One region of the Tessaracoccus flavescens genome, then DNA from elsewhere that is predicted to be linked to it. Evidence: predicted binding sites of a transcription regulator. Region 1 holds the regulator's gene; the other holds the start of a gene.
The links. The regulator LexA, encoded in region 1, represses DNA repair genes until DNA is damaged. The targets are predictions, from matches to a motif close to TCGAACANNTGTTCGA.
Positions count from the first base shown of each region.

Region 2: BW733_RS05270 (DUF5131 family protein) is a predicted target of LexA. The motif match lies at 1,777-1,792, and genes of this name have one in related genera.

Region 1 covers NZ_CP019607.1:3,129,445-3,132,853, reverse strand. The annotation lists gene BW733_RS15200 (vitamin B12-dependent ribonucleotide reductase) at 1-550, opposite strand, end outside; gene nrdR (transcriptional regulator NrdR) at 601-1,116, opposite strand; gene BW733_RS15190 (hypothetical protein) at 1,299-1,628, opposite strand; gene lexA (transcriptional repressor LexA) at 1,827-2,555, shown strand; gene BW733_RS15180 (ATP-dependent DNA helicase) at 2,559-3,409, opposite strand, start outside.
Region 2 covers NZ_CP019607.1:1,077,039-1,080,447, forward strand. The annotation lists gene BW733_RS05265 (DUF8611 domain-containing protein) at 95-1,081, shown strand; gene BW733_RS05270 (DUF5131 family protein) at 1,810-2,553, shown strand; gene BW733_RS05275 (three-Cys-motif partner protein TcmP) at 2,529-3,409, opposite strand, start outside.

The DNA of each region.
Region 1 (3,409 bases):
AACCGCCCTTGAAGATGAACCCCTCCTCCTTGTACCAGTTGAGGATCGAGTCCATCGAGTCGTCGACGGAGAGGATGAAACACGCGCTGACCTGCTGCGGCGAGGGGGTGCCGACGTTGAACCAGACAGGCGAGTTGAAGGAGAAGTACTGATTGAGCAGCATCCAGGTGATCTCGTGCTCGAAGATCTCCGCGTCCTCATCGGTGGAGAAGTATCCGAACTCACGACCGGCCTTCGAGTAGGTCTTGACCACGCGGTCGATCAGCGTCTTGAGGCTCGCCTCGCGCTGCTCCGAGCCGAGGGCGCCACGGAAGTACTTGGTGGTGACGATCGTGGAGGCGTTTACGCTCCAGGACGTGGGGAACTCGACGCCCTTCTGCTCGAAGACGGTCTCGCCCGTCTTCCAGTTGGTCTGCACCACGTCGCGGCGGTCCCACTCCACCTCGTCGTAGGGGTGCACCCCCTTCGTGGTGAAGACGCGCTCGATCTTGAGGCCCTTGCCTGCCTCTGTCTTCTTCTGGCGCGTGCTGCGCGCTGCTGTGGCGGTCATGCTTTCCCCTCTGCGGTGTGGTGATGTGAATCCGGTGGCGGGCGTACCCGTCAACTGATCAGTGGCTCCTGGTTGGCGGCACCTACGAGGACCTCTCGCCCCTTAGGTGCCACAGCCTCGGTCGCGCCGAGCCGCAGCGCATCGATCTCCCGCTGGAAGTCGTCGACCGAGTCGTAGTTCTTGTAGACGCTCGCGAATCTGAGATACGCGACGGCGTCCAGTTCCTCGAGCGGGCCGAGGATGGCCACACCGATCTTCTCTGACGGAATCTCGGCGAAACCGGATGCCCGGAGCGACTCCTCCACCCGCTGCGCCAGGGAGGCGAGCTGCGCGGGCGTCACGGGACGACCCTTGCATGCCTTCGAGACACCACGGATGACCTTGTCGCGGCTGAACGCCTCGACGACGCCCGAGCGCTTCACGACGGTCAGGACGATCTGTTCGACGGTGGTGAACTTGCGCTCACACATCGGGCACGCACGCCTGCGCCGGATGGCTGAGCCATCCTCGGTGGCACGCGAATCCGACACCTTGGTGTCGCCGTGCCGGCAGAACGGGCAGTGCATTGTTCCTCGACCAACCTTCGTGATTCCCAGTGGAGCTACTAAGGTGCCACGTCGCCATCAAAACCACAAGTTATTGTGTGGCGACAGTGGCACAACCACTAGATATAGGAATCCTAGGTCGACCCGTGTCGGGAGACAACACCGACACGCCCGGTAATTTCAGCAGCGGAAACCGCGGCCGCCTACGGCTGCACGTGCGCCCAGGCAGGGTCACCCGCGACGTACTCGCGGGCCGGATCAGGAGTGGAATCGGCCGCGAGCTGACCCACCGAGACCACCGCGCCACCCAGGGCGAGCAGGCCGACCACCGCGACCTTGAGCACCAGCAGCGGCGAGGGCTTGACCGCGCGCCGTGCGGCGGCGCACGACGCGACCTTCGCCACCCGACCCGCAGCCAGCGGGCGGACGGGGTGGGCCTGGGGAAGGCGGAGCTCTGGACGAGCCGCCGGGGACGCGGCGACGACACGACGCGCACCGGCGTCGACAACCTGGAAGCGAACTGCGGCGGTCATGGGGACCACTCCTCTCGTCCTAGAACAACTGTTCGAATATGACTCTAGCGCCTCTCAGCCCAAATTGGAACACCCGTTCGATCGGCGTGTCGTGCGCTGTTGACCACACTCCACACGACGGGTCTGACAATTTCTGACCGGGGAACACGCCGGGCCGGATTTCGAACACACGTTCGCCATCGGCGCTAGCATGTGTGCATGGCCGAGAAGACCCCACGCCGCGGACGCCCAAGCAATGCCTCGCTCGAAGCCGAACTCGGCAACGTCACCTCGTTGCCCGACGGGCCGGAGGACCTGCACGGGCTCACCGCCAGGCAGATCGCGATCCTGCAGGTGATCCGCGAGTCCATCGACGAGAACGGCTACCCGCCCAGCATCCGCGAGGTCGCCACCCGGGCAGGCCTCGCCTCCACCTCCTCGGTCGCCTACCAACTCAAGGTGCTGGAGGAGAAGGGCTTCCTGCGGCGCGACCCCAACCGTCCGCGCGCCGTGGTGGTGCAGTTCCCCGGCGAGGAGCAACTGGACCCGGCGCAGCACTTCGACTCGACGCCCAGGTCGGTCAGTGCTCCCCTCCTCGGCCGCATCGCGGCGGGAGGGCCGATCCTCGCCGAGCAGCAGATCGACGACGTCTTCGCCCTGCCGAAGCAGCTCGTGGGTGAGGGTGAGGTCTTCATGCTGGAGGTCAAGGGCGACTCCATGATCGAGGCGGCCATCTGCGACGGCGACTGGGTCGTCGTCAAGCGGCAGAACGACGCCGTCAACGGCGACATCGTCGCGGCTCTGCTCGATGACGAGGCGACGGTCAAGACGTTCCGCCGGAAGGACGGCCAGGTGTGGCTGCTCCCACACAACGAGCTGTACTCCCCCATCGACGGCACCCACGCCCAGATCATGGGCAAAGTCGTCGCGGTGATGCGCAAGCTCTGAGCGCTACTCCTCGCCCCGTAGCCGGCGCAACGCGCGCACGGCGATGTCGCCGTCGGTGGTCATCCAGAAGTCGGGAAGCGACGCCTTCAGGAACGATCCGTAGCGCGCCGTGACCAGGCGCGGATCGAGCATGGCGACCACTCCCCTGTCCTCCGACCTGCGGATCAGCCGTCCTGCACCCTGCGCGAGCAGCAGCGCGGCATGGGTCGCGGCCACCGACATGAAGCCGTTGCCTCCGGCGTCGTCGACCGACTTCTTCCTCGCCTGCATAAGCGGATCGTCCGGACGCGGGAACGGGATCTTGTCGATGATCACCAGTTGGCACGTCTCGCCGGGGACGTCGACCCCCTGCCACAGCGACATGGTCCCGAACAGTGAGGTCTCCGGCTCGGCCGTGAACCGGCGGGTCAGCTCGGAGAGTTGCGCATCCCCCTGGGCGAGGATCGTCTGCTTGGGCAGCTCGCGGCGACAGTACTCCGCGGCCTGCTCCGCCGCCCGGCGTGATGCGAAGAGCCCGAGCGTTCGCCCACCGGCGGCCCAGATCAACTGGGCGATCTCCGCGAGGGTCTCCTCGTTCATGCCGTCCCGGCCGGGCGGAGGCAGTCGCTTCGCGACGTAGAGGATGCCCTGCTTTGCGTAGTTGAACGGCGACCCGACGTCGATGCCCCGCCAGGCGAACTCGTCCGAGGGCTCTCCCTCGGGCTCGATCCTGTCCACGGCACGCAGGCCGACGGAGGCCGCCGCCGGCTCGAAGGAGCCGCCAAGCGACAGCGTGGCGGAGGTCAGCACGGTGGTGGTCTCGCCGAAGACCTGGTTGCGCAGAAGGCCTGCGACGTTGAGCGGCGCCACGTAGG
Region 2 (3,409 bases), 1.6 Mb from region 1:
CGAGCCGGTCAACATAACCCACAGGCCGACATACCATCGCCAGATCACTGCTCGAGACCGGCGGATTCAGACCCCAACTACACCCTGCATTGTGATGAGCCCCATTCTCGACGCTAAGAAGGTGTCCGTCTTCGACAAGAAGAGCCAGCGATCTATCTCACTCGAAAGCGCGATACGGCTTTGCCAGCAACTGGACGGCGTGAAGCTGAGCGATGAGGAGGCAGGGACAATCCGAGTGTTGGACTCGCTTCGCGATGCTGAGCAGCATTGGTATATCGTGGTAGACGAGGGCCTCCTATACTTGGACGTGCGAGCCGGCGTAACACTGTTCGACGCACTGCTCACGAGGGCCTTTGGGGAGCGATTAGCCGACCATCTTCCAATCCGGGTTCTGCCTATCAGCGCTGAGCCACCTCGGAGCCTCGACCTTCTTGTTGATCGCGAGTTCCAGCGTGTTGCTGACCTGCTGAAGCCCGGCCGGCGGGCTTCAGCAGAGGCTATGGCGCGGATTAGATCACTCCTTGCCACAGAATCATTCACCGACCCGGACGCCGCGGAGGTGAGCGAAGCGGACGTTCGCCGAGTTGCCAAGGGAATTCGTGATGGCAAGTCGAGGTCTCTGGTTTTCCCCAAGCTGTCGGGTCTTTCCTCAGACATTCAGGGTTCAGGCCTCACCGTGGAGGTGCGCATGGTAAAGTCGGGTGGACTTCCCGTCACCTACACCAATGACGCGAGCGCCGACGTGTCGGCCATCAGGACCGTGGATCTCGAGAAGAAGTTCTACATGGGTCCCCACGACTTGGCAGACAGGTGCAGCGTCTCGAGGAACAAAGCGACGGCCTTGAGGAGGCATTTGGGTCTTGACGCTAACGACGATCACTTCTCACACCGATTCGTGTTGGGCAAGACCAAATTGCTGCGCTATTCGGACAATGCGTTGCGAGCGATGAGGACCGCCCTCGAGACGGTGGACATAGAAAGGGTTTGGAAGGCTCACCGGACCGTGCCCGGCAATGCAAGTGACCTGACCCGCCCCCCTTGCGACCAGCCGGGGTGCGTTCTCGTTCTCGGGGCGGGTTGACCAGCAAGATCCACCAACTCGTCGACGGCCGGGGCCCACCGATGGTCGTGGTTGCCTCGACCGGCAAGTCCGATGACTCGGGGATGCTGCCGGTCCTGCACGGCCATGTGTCGGCGCCCCGGATCGGGCAGGGTCGGCCCCGGACGACACCGGACCGGGTCCGGGCGACAAGGCCCACTCCTCCCGTCGAGCATCGCTCGCTGCTCCGGTCCCGGGGATCACCGCCACCATCCCTGAGCCGGCTGACCAGATCGCGAACCGGAAACGCCCAGCCCGATCCCCGCTGGGATCAGTAGCTCCATGTGCCACTTGTGATGTCGGTGAGCCCCACCAACATCACGCCATGCTCCTGGCATGGCGATCGAGTTGAGCGCCTCCACGATGCGCCGTAAGCCATCGTTCAGGACATCGACGCCAAGTACCAGGTCGAAATGAGCAGTGGCCAGGCTGGCTGAAGCCCCTGCAGGCGCATTCGATGTCTTCCATAAGCGTGACGTCCCTGCTGACGTCGGCGTGGGCAAACGCCCCAGGGTCGGCCGCAAGACGCCCGTGAGACGAACTGCTTGCTGATGCTCGCCACGGGGAGGCTCACCCTATGATGGCCCCGCCCTCCCCCAGCCCCTGCTCGTCAGGGTTGACCGCGGGCCAGTTGGCAGCTTGGAACGCGAGGCGAGGACACGCGATGCGGAAAGAAACAGAACATACGTTCGAGCCGCTAGACTGCCACCATGGCCGATAAGAGCGCAATCGAGTGGACAGAGGCCACCTGGAACCCTACGACAGGCTGCGACCGCGTTTCGGCTGGCTGCGACCACTGTTACGCGCTCACGCTCGCGAAACGCCTCAAGGCGATGGGAAACCCGAAGTACCAAAACGACGGGGATCCCCGCACGAGCGGGCCGGGCTTCGGGGTGACGGTTCACCCTGACGCCCTGGCGATCCCGTACACCTGGAAGCGTCCGCGGGTGGTGTTCGTGAACTCGATGAGCGACCTGTTCCACGCGCGAGTGCCCATGGACTTCATCCGGGAGGTGTTCGACGTGATGGCTGAAACTCCCCATCACACCTACCAGGTGCTGACTAAGCGGGCCCACCGACTCACGAGGATTGCCGAGAAACTTGAATGGCCGACGAACGTGTGGATGGGGGTTAGCGTCGAGTCACCGCATCACTACGACAGGATCCATGATCTCGCCAAGGTCCCCGCGGCGGTTCGCTTCCTATCCTGCGAACCGCTGCTGGCAGAGCTCCCGGATCTTCCCTTGGAAGGCATCGATTGGGTGATCGCCGGCGGCGAGAGCGGTTTTCAGGCAAGACCCGTGGACCCCGAGTGGATTCGGGACATCCGCGATCAGTGCGTCAGGGCTCGAACCCCATTCTTCTTCAAGCAATGGGGCGGAACCACGTCCAAGAGCGGAGGGCGCGAACTCGACGGTCGGACATGGAATCAGATGCCCGGGCTAGCCGGTTGAGACACTACTAATTCCAGAACGGTTGTCTTCGTGAGCCTTCCCGTTGCGGGCGTCCGTGCGATGCGGCCTTCATCATGCATGTAGCGAACCCCATCAGCAGCATGTTTAGGCAACCATCTCGCGGTCTCACGTAACAGAAAGTCCCTGATGACCTCCAGGGTCTTCGGTCCACTCCGAAGACTGTCCGCGATGAACGCGAGGAGCTCGGGATCCGGCGCATCGACGTCTTCGAAGAGCGTCGGCCGAATTGCGGCCATGGCCGCCTCTCGCGCAACAGTCGTCCGCGGGTCGCAGAACCGCATCCCGTCTGAACTGTCCACCTTCCACATGGCGTCCTTGAACGCACTTACTGCGCGCTCATGGCCCGTGCCGAAGACTAGGTTGAGCGGTTGCCCGGTCTTCGGGAGAACCTGAAACGGGATGCAGAACTTGAACCCGGCACGGAGAACCGCATCCCGGTACGTCTCTAGCCAAGATCGCCAGCGCTCCTGCGGATCCAAGGACTTGTCGCTTGGAGACCAGTACTGCGGACCGCCGAAGACCTGGTCGAGGGAGTGGGGCTCCTCCTTTTCCCGACGGCTGAACCAGTTCGGCCCGAACGTGACAATGACCTCGCTCGCCGGGTTGGAAGAGATGGTCTCCAAGTGGTGCAAGGGAACACCGACGTTCCCCCAGCTGTCGAATATGGCCAAGATAGGAGAGCCCCACGCACCGACCTGATTCAAGAGCGGCAGGGTGTCAACTTCGGCGCGGCCGTGCTTGACGACTACGTTTACGGGGAGCTCATCAAGCGGACCGAAACGGCGGACCAGCAGTTCGGAGAGGTGTCGGTGCCGCGCTGCGTTTCCCTCGATGA